DNA from 2 places in the Mesorhizobium sp. BR1-1-3 genome. Region 1 is predicted to be linked to the other one. Evidence: predicted binding sites of a transcription regulator. Region 1 holds the regulator's gene; the other holds the start of a gene.

Region 1 (6,654 bases):
ATGCCTGCCAGCTTTGCCGAGTTGCAGCCGCTGCTCGCCGCCAAGGGCGTGGCACTGGCGAGCGACACACAGGATTACATGATCCCGATCGCTGTCGAGGCGAACAAGGTCCAGGACCGGCTCGGCCTGTTCGGTGCCATTGTCATTCTGGCTTCCTCGATCGCCGGCGCCTTCTATGCGCTCAGGCAGATCGAGCCGCGCGCCAGGGCGCGCAACAATGTCGAGCGGCTGATGCTGTGGGGGCTGCTTGCCGCCTCCACCATCGCCATCCTGACCACCGTCGGCATCGTGCTTTCGATGCTGTTCCAGACGATCACCTTCTTCGAGAGCGTCTCGCCGATGAGTTTCTTCTTCGGCACGGTCTGGGATCCGCGTTTTGCCGCTGCCGGTTCGGGCGGCAGCCAGGGCCAGTTCGGCCTGATCCCGCTTCTTGCCGGCACGCTCTATATCGCCGCCGTCGCGCTGCTGGTTGCGGTGCCGGTCGGGCTGATGTCGGCTGTCTACATGGCCGAATACGCAACGCCCAGGGTGCGCTCGGTGGTCAAGCCGGCGCTTGAACTGCTGGCCGGCATACCGACCATCGTCTACGGCATCTTCGCCGTCGTCACGCTTGGGCCGTTCCTGCGCGACCTGTCCGCGGCGCTGACCGGCGGCTCGCCGTTCATCCAGGGCCAGAGCATCTTCACCGCCGGCCTGGTCATGGGCGTCATGCTGATCCCGGTCGTCTCCTCTCTCTCAGACGACATCATAACCGCGGTGCCGCGCGCCATGCGTGACGGGTCGCTCGGCCTCGGCGCGACCCGCTCGGAGACGATCAAGCGGGTGATCCTGCCGGCTGCACTGCCCGGCATCGTCGGCGCCATCCTGCTGACTGCCTCGCGCGCCATCGGCGAAACGATGATTGTCGTGCTGGCGGCGGGCGTCGCCGCCAACCTCACCATCAACCCGTTCGAGGCGATGACGACCATCACCGTCAAGATCGTCAACCAGCTCACCGGCGACCTCGAGTTCAATTCGCCGCAGACGCTGGTCGCCTTCGCGCTCGGGCTGACGCTGTTCACGCTGACGCTGGTGATGAACATCGTCGCGCTCTACATCGTGCGCAAATATCGGGAGCAGTACGAATGACCGACATTCCCATGGATACGATGGTCAGGCCGGCGGCCCATCCGCGCCGCGACATCGGCCTGAAGGCCCGTTACGCCGCCGAACGCCGTTTCCGCATCTATGGCGTCGTGGCGATTTCCGTAGGCCTGGCGTTCCTGGCAATCATGCTGATCACCATCGTCTCGAAAGGCTACACGGCCTTCTGGCAGACGACGGTATCGCTGCCGATCTCGTTCGACGAGAAAGTGATCGATCCTTCCGGCAAGCGTGCAACCGATCCGAGCGTTCTGATCAAGGCGAATTATCCCAAGCTCGCCGAAAACGCGCTGGTGGCCAAGCTCGGCATCTCTCCTGATGACAAGCCGATGATCCAGAAGCTCAAGGGCTTCCTTTCGGAAGGCGCCCGCGTCCAGTTGCGCGACATCGTTGCCGCCGATCCCTCGGTGATCGGCACGACACGCGACGTCAACATCCTCGCCGCCGCCAATCTCGACTCGGCTTTCAAGGGCCAGATCGACCTCAGTGTCGAGGAAGCGCGACGCAAGGTCTCGGACCAGCAGATCACCTGGATGAACAAGCTCAAGGCCGAGGGAGCGATGGCCGAGCACTTCAACAGCGGCCTGTTCACCTACGGCGCCTCCAGCCGCCCGGAAACCTCGGGCATGGGCGTGGCGATCATCGGCTCGTTTTATATGATGGTGATCGTGCTGCTGCTCGCGCTGCCGATCGGCGTCGCCGCCTCCATCTATCTGGAGGAATTCGCCAAGAAGAACCGTTTCACCGACCTTATCGAGGTCAACATCAACAATCTGGCCGCAGTGCCGTCAATCGTCTTCGGCTTGCTCGGCCTCGCGGTGTTTATCAATTTCCTGGGCATGCCGCGCTCCGCCGCTTTCGTCGGTGGCCTGGTGCTGACGCTGATGACGCTGCCGACGATCATCATCGCGACGCGCGCCGCGCTTGCCGCGGTGCCGCCGTCGATCCGCTCGGCAGCTCTCGGCCTTGGCGCCTCCAAGATGCAGATGGTGTTCCAGCACATCCTGCCGCTTGCCGCACCCGGCATCCTCACCGGCACCATCATCGGTCTTGCGCGCGCGCTCGGCGAAACCGCGCCTCTGCTGTTGATCGGCATGGTCGCCTTCGTCGCCGATCCACCGACGACGCCTTTCGATCCGGCCACCGCGCTGCCGGTGCAGATCTATATGTGGGCGAACGAGGCCGAACGCGCCTTCGTCGAGCGTATGTCCGGCGCCATCATCATCCTGCTCGTCTTCCTCATGGCCATGAACATCACCGCGATCGTGCTTCGGCGTCGGTTCGAGCGGCGCTGGTAGAAAAAAGGCATTTTGGTATGAACATCATGACCGAACAGTCCCTTGAAAACGCAGTGGGCGACAAGATGAAGTCGAACGAAGTGATCAAAATGCGCGGCGACAAGGTCGGCGTGTTCTACGGCGAGAAGCAGGCGCTGTTCGACGTCGATCTCGACGTCCGCCTGAACCAGGTGACGGCGCTGATCGGCCCCTCCGGCTGCGGCAAGTCCACCTTCCTGCGCTGCCTCAATCGCATGAACGACACCATCGATTCAGCACGGGTAACCGGCAAGATAACGCTCGACGAAGAGGACATCTACGACAAGAACATCGATGTCGTCGAACTCAGGGCGCGCGTCGGCATGGTGTTCCAGAAACCCAATCCGTTCCCAAAGTCGATCTACGAGAACGTCGCCTATGGGCCGCGCATCCACGGATTGGCCAAGCGCAAGGCCGACATGGATCAGATCGTCGAGTCCAGCCTGAAGAAGGCGGCGATCTGGAACGAGGTCAAGGACCGTTTGCAGGAACCTGGCACGGGTCTTTCCGGTGGCCAGCAGCAGCGCCTGTGCATTGCACGCGCCATCGCCGTGTCACCCGAGGTGATCCTGATGGACGAACCGTGTTCGGCGCTCGACCCGATCGCCACCGCTCGCGTCGAGGAACTGATCGACGAACTGCGTCAGAACTATACGATCGTCATCGTCACCCATTCGATGCAGCAGGCAGCGCGCGTGTCGCAGCGCACCGCGATGTTCCATCTTGGCTATCTGGTCGAGGAGGGCGCCACCGACAAGATGTTCACCACCCCCGACGACAAACGCACCCAGGACTACATCACCGGCCGGTTCGGCTGATCTCAGGCATATGAGGGACGAAGATCATGGGTGAACATACCGTCGCATCTTTCGATGAGGATCTGGAGCAGATCAGCCAGCTGATCCGCGACATGGGCGATCTCGCCCGCTCGATGGTCGGTGGCTCGACCAGGGCTTTGCTCAATTCGGACAATGCGCTGGCGCAGCGGGTGGTTTCCGATGACGCCATCATGGATGCACGCCAGCGCGAGCTGGACGATCGTGCCATCACGCTGATCGCCAAGCGCCAGCCGATGGCCAACGATCTGCGTGCGGTGGTCGGTTCGATCCGCATGGCCGGCGACCTCGAGCGCATCGGTGACCTTGCCAAGAACATCGCCAAGCGCGTCGGCACTGTCGGGCTGAGCGTCACGCCGCACGACCTTTCGCATTCGATCGACGCGATGGCGCAGCTGGTGCTGATCCAGGTGCAGGGGGTCGTCGACGAGTATGCCGCCGCTGACGCGGCAGCGCTTGCCACGCTCAGAAACAATGATGAACGCATCGACGTCAAATACACATCGGTGTTCCGCGAACTGCTGACCTACATGATGGAAGATCCGCGCAACATCACGGCGTGCACGCACCTGTTGTTTTGCGCCAAGAACCTCGAGCGGATCGGCGACCACGTGACCAACATCGCCGAAAATGCCTATTATGTTTTGACCGGCACGCAGTTGCCAGCCAACCGTCCGAAGCAGGACGAGACGGCAATGTCCGCGCCAGCGGCATGACAGGGGTGACCAGCCGATGATCGCGCCACGCATCATGGTGGTGGAGGATGAGGAGCCGCTAGGCGTGCTGCTCCGCTACAATCTCGAATCCGAAGGTTACCAGGTCGAGGTGGTGACGCGCGGCGACGAGGCCGAAATCCGGCTGCAGGAGAACGTTCCAGACCTTCTGGTGCTCGACTGGATGGTGCCTGCGGTTTCCGGTATCGAACTCTGCCGCCGGCTAAGGATGCGTCCCGAGACCGAGCGGCTGCCGATCATCATGCTGACCGCGCGAGGCGAGGAAAGCGACCGCGTGCGCGGCCTCTCGACCGGTGCCGACGACTATCTGGTCAAGCCTTTCTCGACGCCGGAGTTCATGGCCAGGGTCAAGGCGCTGCTGCGCCGGGCCAAGCCGGAAGTGCTGTCCAGCGTGCTCAAGGTCGGCGATATCGTGCTCGATCGCGAATCGCACCGTGTCTATCGCAAGAAGAGCGAGATCCGGCTCGGGCCGACGGAATTCCGCCTGCTTGAATTCATGATGCGCCATCCAGGCCGCGTGTTCTCGCGCAGCCAACTGCTCGACAATGTCTGGGGCGAGACGATCTACATCGACGAACGCACGGTCGATGTGCATGTCGGACGGCTGCGCAAGGCGGTCAACAACGGCCGCATGCCCGATGTCATTCGCACCATCCGTGGGGCGGGTTACGCCATTCGCGAGGACTGAACTCCCTCGTTTGAACTCACGCCACGTTCTTGCCGCCGAAACCGGATCTCGCCTGCACGCCCGGCGCAAAAATCTCCTGATCGACGAAGATCAGCGCCCGCATGGCGCAGCCTTCGCGGATCAGCGGCAGTTCGTTCGGCTCGGTGTCGAAGGAAATCGACTTGGAATGCTGGCCGCCGGCGGTCTGGGCAATCGCTTGCCGCAATGCCGGCTCGATCAGGTCGAAGGCGGCGGCGCTGACGCCGACCATGGCGACCGGCGCCGGATCGATCAGCGCAAACAGGCTGCCGAGGCCGTAGCCGAGCGCTTCGCCGGCCTTGCGATAGGCTTCCCGTTCGGGCCCGTCCTTTTCGCGGGCGGCAGCAGCCAGGGCGCGCATGTCGGCGTCGCTGACATCGGCGACGGGCTCTGCATCCTCGCCCATCTGCCGCGCGTTGCGCCAGATGGCATAATTGCCGGCATAGGCTTCGACGCAGCCGCGCCGTCCGCAGCGACACAGCGCGCCGTTCGGCCGATGGATCATGTGGCCGAATTCGCCGCCCGAGGAATGGGTGCCGGTGAACAATTCGCCCTTCAGCACCAGCCCCATGCCGATGCCGTGCGACAGGAGGATGGCGATGAAATCGTCGCGGTAACGATCGGGGTCGCGCCAGCGCAGCGCCACCGCCATCATGTTGCAGTCGTTCTCCATAATGGCGGGGATGCCGAACTCCTCTTCGAATATGTCGGCGAAGGCGATGTCGGTGTGCGGCGTGATCGGCGACCACAGCATGGCGCGGGCACGGGTGTCGGTGATGCCCTGGACGGCCAGCGCGATACGAGCGATGCTGCGCACGTCCAGGTCGGGATCTTCCAGGCGGCGCCGCACGATTGCCGTGCACTCACCGATCAGCGAGTCGCGCGACATCGTCAGCGTGTCGAGCCGGCGCTGTTCCTCGGATATTACCTGGCCGGCATAGTCGATGACGGCGACCGAGAGGAAGTTCAGCGACAGCACCACGGTCATTACCGCGGCCGCTTCCGGATTGAGGCTGAGGCCGACCTGCGGACGGCCGCGTTTGAGCGAGCCGGCCTCGCTCGGCTTGCTTTCGGTCAGGATGCCTTCGACGATCAGGTCGGATGAGATCGCCGAGATCGTCGAATGGCTGAGGCTTGTGGTTGCGGCGATCTCGGTGCGCGACGGCTGTCCGGCGCGGCGCACCGCCGCGATCACCATCGCGCGGTTGCGGCGGCGCAAATCGTCGTGGCGGATTCCGACCGACATGCTCTTTCATATCCTCCCGGTCGCCGCGGTTCTTCCTGCCCTGGAACGCTGTCGGTGACGCGGTCAAATACTGGCAGAAGCCGCGCGCCGTGTCATTTATTTATTCCGAGACCCGAAAAAAATTCGAAACGACATCAAAATCCATCAGAATCGATGTTGACAGCGTTCGGGCGTTGGCCCAGTATTTTTTCGAGGCTCGAAAAAATAGGGCCTCTGTGCCGGCCCTCGGGCCAGTTTGGTCGCGCCATACGCGGCGCAGGGAGGATAATATGAAAAGATTCACAGCCGCCATCCTGGCGGGTGCCGCCATGTCGCTGACGCTCGCGTCTGTCGCGCAGGCGAAGGACAAGGTCGTCGGCGTTTCGTGGTCCAATTTCCAGGAGGAACGCTGGAAGACCGACGAGGCCGCCATGAAGACGGCGATCGAGGCCGCCGGCGACAAGTACATCTCCGCCGATGCGCAGTCCAATCCCGGCAAGCAGCTTACCGACGTCGAAAGCCTGATCTCGCAGGGCGCCAATTCCCTGATCATCCTGGCGCAGGATGCTTCGGCCATCGGCCCGGCCGTGCAGAAAGCCCTGGACGAAGGCATTCCGGTCGTCGGCTATGACCGGTTGATCGAGAACAAGGATGTTTTCTATCTGACCTTCGACAACAAGGAAGTCGGCCGCAT
Region 2 (6,654 bases), on a different contig from region 1:
CAAGATCACCGTCGTACCCGGCATAAGGGAATTCACCCGTGACGGCGTGATCCTGGCCGATGGCAGCCTGATCTATCCTGACATCGTCATTGCCGCGACAGGCTACCGCACCGGGCTGGAGCCGATGGTCGGCAAGCTCGGCGTGCTTGACGCCAAGGGCGTTCCGCTCTTCAACGGCGGGCAAGCCGATCCGAAATTGCCCGGTCTGTGGTTCACCGGCATGCGGCCGAGCATTCGCGGCTGCTTCGCCAATGCCGGTATCCTGGCCAAGGCGATCGCCAAACGGATTGCAGGGTCGGCCTCGCACCAACCCGGCGCATCACGCTGATTTGGGTTCCAGCCGCCGGAAACCGACGGTCTCCATCAGCATGTCCTCTTCCTCCATGCCGGCATTGTGCAGGGCGAGCAGGTTAAGCGCGATTTCCCGCGCGTCGGCGGAATCGGGATGTGCCTCGCGCCGCCGGCAGGCCTCGTCGAACACGCGCTGCAGCTTGGCGATATCGGCTGGCTTGAGCAAGCCACGGTCATAGACGGACTTCGACATGGCGATCTCCTGATAAAGATCTAGGGCGCCATGCTTAAATTGCCAATCTTTCCCGAGGCTTGACCGACTTCACCCCATGCCGCGACTTCAAGGGGCGGCAGCGGTGCAAATCTGCTCCGCTGCTGCGCCTCACGCTGGAGGACAATCAGACCGCGATCTTGCCGCCGCCCTGTCTGGTGATGGCGACCACCGACGGCCGCACCGGCATGTCGGGCTTGAAGTCGGGCCAGCGCGTCGACAGATCCTCATAGTAGGACGGGCGGCCGAACGCTTCCCAGTCTTCGCCGCCATCGCCCGGATGCTGGACGGCGACGAAGGCGGTCTGGTCGTCGGGCGCAAACAGCGGACCGCACATTTCGGCGCCGATCGGCACGCGGAAGAACAGTTTCGAGGTCGCCCGCGCCGCCCCTTCCGTGTCCACCGCCCACAGACCATCTGTGCGGCCGGTGGCTTTCGGGCCTTGGCCGTCGGTCGCGACCCAGAGACGCCCGGCCGAATCGACCGCGCAATTGTCGGGCATGCCGAACCAGCCATTGGCCGTCGTTGCCGTCGAGAAGGTGGCGCCGACATCGGCAACCGCCGGATCACCGCATTTCAGCAGCACTTCCCACTTGCCCTTGGCGGCGGTGAAATCACCGCCGTCCTCGGCGATCTCGATGATGTGGCCGAAGGCGTTTTCGGCGCGCGGGTTGGCGGCGTCTACCTGGTCGGCCTTGCGCTTCGAATTGTTGGTCAGCATGACATAGACCTTGCCGTTGACGGCATTGGGCTGGATGTCTTCGGGCCGGTCCATCTTGGTGGCACCGAGCAGGTCGGCGGCGCGGCGCGTCTCGATCAGCACGTCGGCCTGGCCAGTGAAACCGTTTTCAGCCGTCAGCGGTCCCTGGCCGAAGACGATCGGCAGCCATTCGACCGTGCCATCTTCGGCGAACCTGGCGACATGCAGCGTGCCATCATCGAGCAGGTCCCGGTTGGCGGCATGATCGTTCGGATCGAACGCGGCCTTGGTCACGAACTTGTAGACATAGTCGAAGCGCTCGTCGTCACCGAGATAGAAGACGACGCGGCCGTCCCTGGCGACAATCGATTCGGCGCCCTCATGCTTGAAGCGGCCCATGGCGGTGCGCTTCCTCGGCGTCGAGGTCGGGTCGTTGACATCGACCTCGACGATCCAGCCGAAGCGGTTGGCCTCATTGGGCTCCTTGGCGAGGTCGAAACGCTCGTAATGCGCCGCCCATTCATAGGCGCCTTCGGGAATGCCGAGACGCTTGTAGTTCGCGGCTTCCTTGTGGCCTTCCGGCAACTCGCCGGAGAAATAGCCATGGATGTTCTCCTCGGCCATCACATAGGTGCCCCAGGGCGTGACGCCGCCGGCGCAATTGTTGAACGTGCCGAACACCTTGGTGCCGGACGGATCGGCATTGGTCTTGACGCGGTCATGGCCGGCAACCGGACCGGACAGCGCCATTTCGGTGTTGGAGGTGATGCGGCGATTGAGCTTGCCGTCGCGCACCACCTGCCATTTGCCTGATGCCTTGCGGATCTCGACGATGGTGCCGCCGTGAGCTGCCATTTCGACATCGACCTGCTCCTTCGAGAGGGGTGCGACTTCGGCCGACTTCTTGCCGTCCTTCTCGACGATCTTCACGATGCCCGGGAACATCAGATGCGGATTGGTGTATTCGTGGTTGACCACCAGCAGGCCATGTTCGGCCGAGCCGTCGATGGGAATGTAGCCGACATAATCGTTGTTGTAGCCGAACTGTTTCGCCTGGGCCTCGGCCGACTGTTTCGTCGGGTCGAAGTCGGGCGAATCGGCAAACAGCGGATCGCCCCAGCGCAGCAGCACATCGGCATCGTAACCCGGCGCGACGTGGTGCTTGTCGTCGATGCCGGCCTCGAGTTCGTCGAACGTGAAGGCCGAGCCTTCAGCGGCCCGGGCCTCGTCGGCGCTGATCAGCGCCAGCGGGCTGACGGTGGCGGCGATGGCCGAGACAGCCAGCGAACCCTTGAGGAAGCCGCGGCGCGAGAACCGCGCGGCGATGATCTCGCCCATGGTGCGGTTGTCGGAAGCGTTGATGGCCGGGCCGTCGTTTTCCTCGAGCAGGCTGGTGCGGAATCGGGTGTCGGGGGAGCGAAGGTCAGTCATGGCTTGCCTCTGGCTGTTGGATTGGCTGGAGCGTGGGTACCTGTTTGACCCCCTTATAATCGCCGGATCACATTTTCGTGACATCGGGAGACCTTTCAGACGCGACAGGCATTGCGCGCAGCGCTGGCTAAGCATTCCCGCAGACCGGAACTGCTCCAGAATCGCCGGTTCGAGATGAAAGGAGACCTTAGGCGGCATCTTGGCCGCGCATCCTGCGACGGCGGACGACATCAGTCGTTTGCAAAAAACAGATCAACGGGCAACTGCACCCTCGACAAGTCACCTCCGCCGCCCCCGGCGGAGGTGACTTGATGTTCGGCGTCTGCGGTCGTCAGGCATCGGGAAAGCCAGTCTCCCGTTTAGCGATGGCGGTCACGGCGCCGTTCATGCGAAGCTAATGTAGCATATACTTGGGACTTTAGTCCAACCTTGCGCTTGCAATGGTCCTGGTTGACAACCGCAACGGTCGGAGGTCGCTTCCGGGCGCCGCGTCTTTCGGCAATGTTGGTTGCACTGCAACGTTGGGGTGGGGCGCGCCGGGCTCAGTCGTCGGAGATCAGAATGCACAGATCGGTCACGACCCGTTGTTGCCGGCTGGCGCTCAAATCGGCAGCGGCGCTGGTGTTGACGATTGCGCCCTATCAAATTGTCCTGGACGGCTCCGTTTCCGGCATCCACACCGTCAGCGCATACGCCAAGGGTGGCGGTAACAGTGGCGGCGGTGGTGGTGGCGGTGGTGGCGGAGGCAACAGTGGGGGCGGCAACGGCGGCAATTCCGGCGGAAGCAATAGCGGGAACAGCGGCAACGGCAATGGGAATAACGGCAACAGCGGCAACAGTGGCAACAACGGCAAATCAGGATCCAGTCAGGGTAAGAGCGGGAGCCATGTCAATGCAAAGACCGGTGACAAGGTCGACGTGACCGGCAACAAGATCACAGTCAGGCATCCCGACGGCATAACGGAAAAGCTCGAGAACGGTCGTTTCAGCATGAAGGACGCTCTCGGTCGCACGATCATCGACCGCCAGGCCACGCCGGCCGATGCCAATCGTCTCAAGGCCTTGTGAAGCTGGCCAACAGGCAACGGTCAGCTTTGCACGTCACCTCCGCCGCCCCCCGGCGGAGGTGACCTCGTTTCCGGCCGGCGTCGTCCCGGTTTTCGGCACCGCAATGGCTGCGGTCCCGAGGCGCGACGCGCTTTTGCGCAATCCGGGACGGGAAACCGCTGCGCATTTCTTCGGACCTGCCCAGAGCAATTCTAGAAAAAGTGTGAAGCGGTTTTCCCGTTCCCTTGGGAATTGCGTCACAGAGTTAGAGCAGCTCGCCGTTTCCGTGAAACGGTGAAATGCTTTAGGAAGGCCTGTCGCGGTCGCGCCACTCACGCATCATCAAGGCCGCTTCGGTGCGATTTCGCACATTGAGCTTCGACAGCACTCCGGTCATGTGATGTTTGACGGTCTTCTCCTGCAACTCAAGCCGCAAGGCGACTTCCTTGTTGCTCAGCCCCTCCGCCACCAGCCGCAGGATTTCCGTTTGCCGATCGGTGAGCTGCCGCAGCCGTTCCGCCAAGCCGTCGGTCGGCTGCTGGGACTGGAGATCCGAAAGCAGCCGGGCCGATAGTGTCGGCGAGAGATAGCTTTCGCCGGCTGCGACATTGCGCAGGATGTCGGCGAGGCCGCGCGATCCGACGCCTTTGAGGACATAGCCATTCACCCCTGCGTTCAGCGCCTTGGTCACATCGGCATTGGCCTCCGAGACGGTCAGCATGACGATCTTCTGGGCGGGATGGTTGGCGAGGATGCTTGCGACCGCGCTCAGCCCGCCGCCCGGCATCGAGATGTCGAGCAGCAAGATGTCGGGCCGCATCGTCGCGGCGAGGCGTTCGGCATCCTGCGCCGTGGCGCCCTCGCCAACCATCTCGAAGCCTCCGATCTCCGACAGGCTGCGCGTCACACCTTCGCGAAAGAGGGGATGATCGTCGACAATGGCAATGCGAATGGTCCCAGTCATGCTTGCTCCTCGACCGACAGACGGATCACCAAACGCGTACCTTGCGGCCCGGTCAAGGTTTCGAACTGTCCGCCAATGCTTTCGACCCGTTCCCTGAGGCCGGCGAGCCCGAGGCCCTCGACCCGTGCCGTCGGATCGAAACCCGGCCCGCGGTCCGACACTTCGACAAAAAGCCTGCCACCTTTCATCCCGGCACTCACCGCCTGATCCTTGCCTAGCCCGTGGTGATAGGCATTGTTCAGCCCTTCCTGGACGAAACGATAGATGCTGATCTTCTCGGAGGCGCCGGGTTCAGGCAACTGTCCGGCCAGCGTCAGCGTCACCGACGTTCCCGTCCTCTGTTCGTGTTCCTTGACGGCCAGCCGCAGAATGTCGGTTGCGGCAGCCGTCTCGATCTGCGGCAGGACAAGGCCGGTGCAGATGCCGCGTATTTCGCGCATCGCATCCTCCAGCGTCTTGCGAATCATCGTGACCTCGGTCGAGCGGCTTGCGCCCGAATGGCCATCGCTGGAAAATATCGGGCTGTCCATGCGCAGCGCCGCCAGGGCCACGAGTTGGGCCGGGCCGTCATGCAGGTCGGCGCCGATGCGGCGCAGATATCTTTCGTTGAGCGCGGTGGCGCGGCGCGAGGCCTGTTGCACGCGCAGTCGCAAGGCACTGTTTTGCGCCACCAGACCCTGCAGTTCCGACACCTGGCGGCGCAGCGCCCCACGCTGGTCGTCGATGGTGCGGCTGCCGCGCAGGACGATGCCCGACAGGAGCAGGAATGCCGCCAGGGTCGCGCCGGCCACGATCAGCCAGCTCGACCACAGAGCGGAAGCCAGGGTGGCCTGGAAATCGTCGGCGATCTCATAGAACTCGGTAACCGCCACCACCTCGCCCGACCAGGGCTCGCGCACGGGATTGTAGATCTCCAGCAATGGCAAGCCGGTCGCCTTCTCCTCGCTCTCATCCTCATCGAAAGTATTGAATTCAGCGACGACATTGCCTTGGAAAGCGGAACGCAGATTGTCGCTCGGAGCGAAGCGGCGGCCGATCAGGGCCGTCTCCTTGGCATAGAGGACCGTCCCGTCGCGGCGCCAGAGCATGAACGATTCGAGGCGCTTGCCGAGCGCGCCCTGGCCAAGCGTCTCGTCCAGCGCCTGCTTGACGGAATCGCTGAGCTCCTGCTCCTTGCGCAAGTCGGGAAGCAGCGGCGCAATCACGCTGTCGACATAGAGCGCCGTCGTGGCGGCCGAATTGCGGATGACGCCCTCTCTGATCTGCGCCGTCACCCAGGCGCCCACCACCAGCATGACGGCCAGCAGGCCAAAACCGCCGGCAACGACGAATTGCAAGGCAAGAGAGAGTTCGCTCCAGCGTCGCGTCAAGTTCTGCAGAATACGAATCATGAACCCCTGACCGCCCTTCAATCGAATGGCTGGACGATGTCGGTACATTGAGCCTCCGTCTTGCCATTGCCAAGAGCTTCGTTTGGTCGAGCGCTTGACGTCCCGGCGCGCTTCGGAAACAACGTCCGCGACACATGCGGCGGGAGCCGCTTCGAGAGGGGGGCGGAACGTTGAGTTTTTCGGGACTGCTGCAGCTCGGCTTTTCAACCGTCATTTTCCTGCTGGCGGCGACAGCCGCCAAGCAATGGGGCCTGGCGCCGAGCCTTGGCAAGATCGCGCTGACGCTGGCGCTCTATTCGCTGGGCAATCTGATCATGCTGCGGCTGATCCGCGAATTCGGCATGTCGGTGTCGTTCAGCCTGTCTGCCGTCATCCAGCTGGTCTCGGTGAACGTCGTGGCACTGGTCTTCTTCGGCGAGCGCGTCAACGCGCTGCAGGCGACCGGCATCATGCTGGCGATCGCCGCAGTGGCGCTGATCACGCTCGGACCCTATCTGCAAGGCCGGCTGTAACGGGCGGATTGCCGATGAAGAATGCCGCGAACGCTTTGCTCAACCGG

The links. Region 1 encodes PhoB, which activates phosphate uptake and scavenging genes when phosphate is short. Its sites were predicted from a motif close to TGTCATNNANCTGTCAT; they were not measured.
Region 2: the regulator PhoB is predicted to act here: its motif matches at 2,760-2,776, upstream of LB559_RS19920 (PhoX family protein).

Annotation. Positions count from the first base shown of each region.
Region 1 covers NZ_JAIUIC010000006.1:238,299-244,952, reverse strand. Annotated here, with positions in the region: gene pstC (phosphate ABC transporter permease subunit PstC) at 1-1,128, shown strand, start outside; gene pstA (phosphate ABC transporter permease PstA) at 1,125-2,441, shown strand; gene pstB (phosphate ABC transporter ATP-binding protein PstB) at 2,459-3,277, shown strand; gene phoU (phosphate signaling complex protein PhoU) at 3,304-4,011, shown strand; gene phoB (phosphate regulon transcriptional regulator PhoB) at 4,028-4,717, shown strand; gene LB559_RS15985 (ROK family protein) at 4,734-5,981, opposite strand; gene xylF (D-xylose ABC transporter substrate-binding protein) at 6,251-6,654, shown strand, end outside.
Region 2 covers NZ_JAIUIC010000008.1:260,457-267,110, reverse strand. Annotated here, with positions in the region: gene LB559_RS19930 (flavin-containing monooxygenase) at 1-328, shown strand, start outside; gene LB559_RS19925 (hypothetical protein) at 320-544, opposite strand; gene LB559_RS19920 (PhoX family protein) at 690-2,693, opposite strand; gene LB559_RS19915 (hypothetical protein) at 3,255-3,761, shown strand; gene LB559_RS19910 (response regulator) at 4,045-4,704, opposite strand; gene LB559_RS19905 (sensor histidine kinase) at 4,701-6,095, opposite strand; gene LB559_RS19900 (hypothetical protein) at 6,266-6,607, shown strand; gene LB559_RS19895 (phosphatase PAP2 family protein) at 6,622-6,654, shown strand, end outside.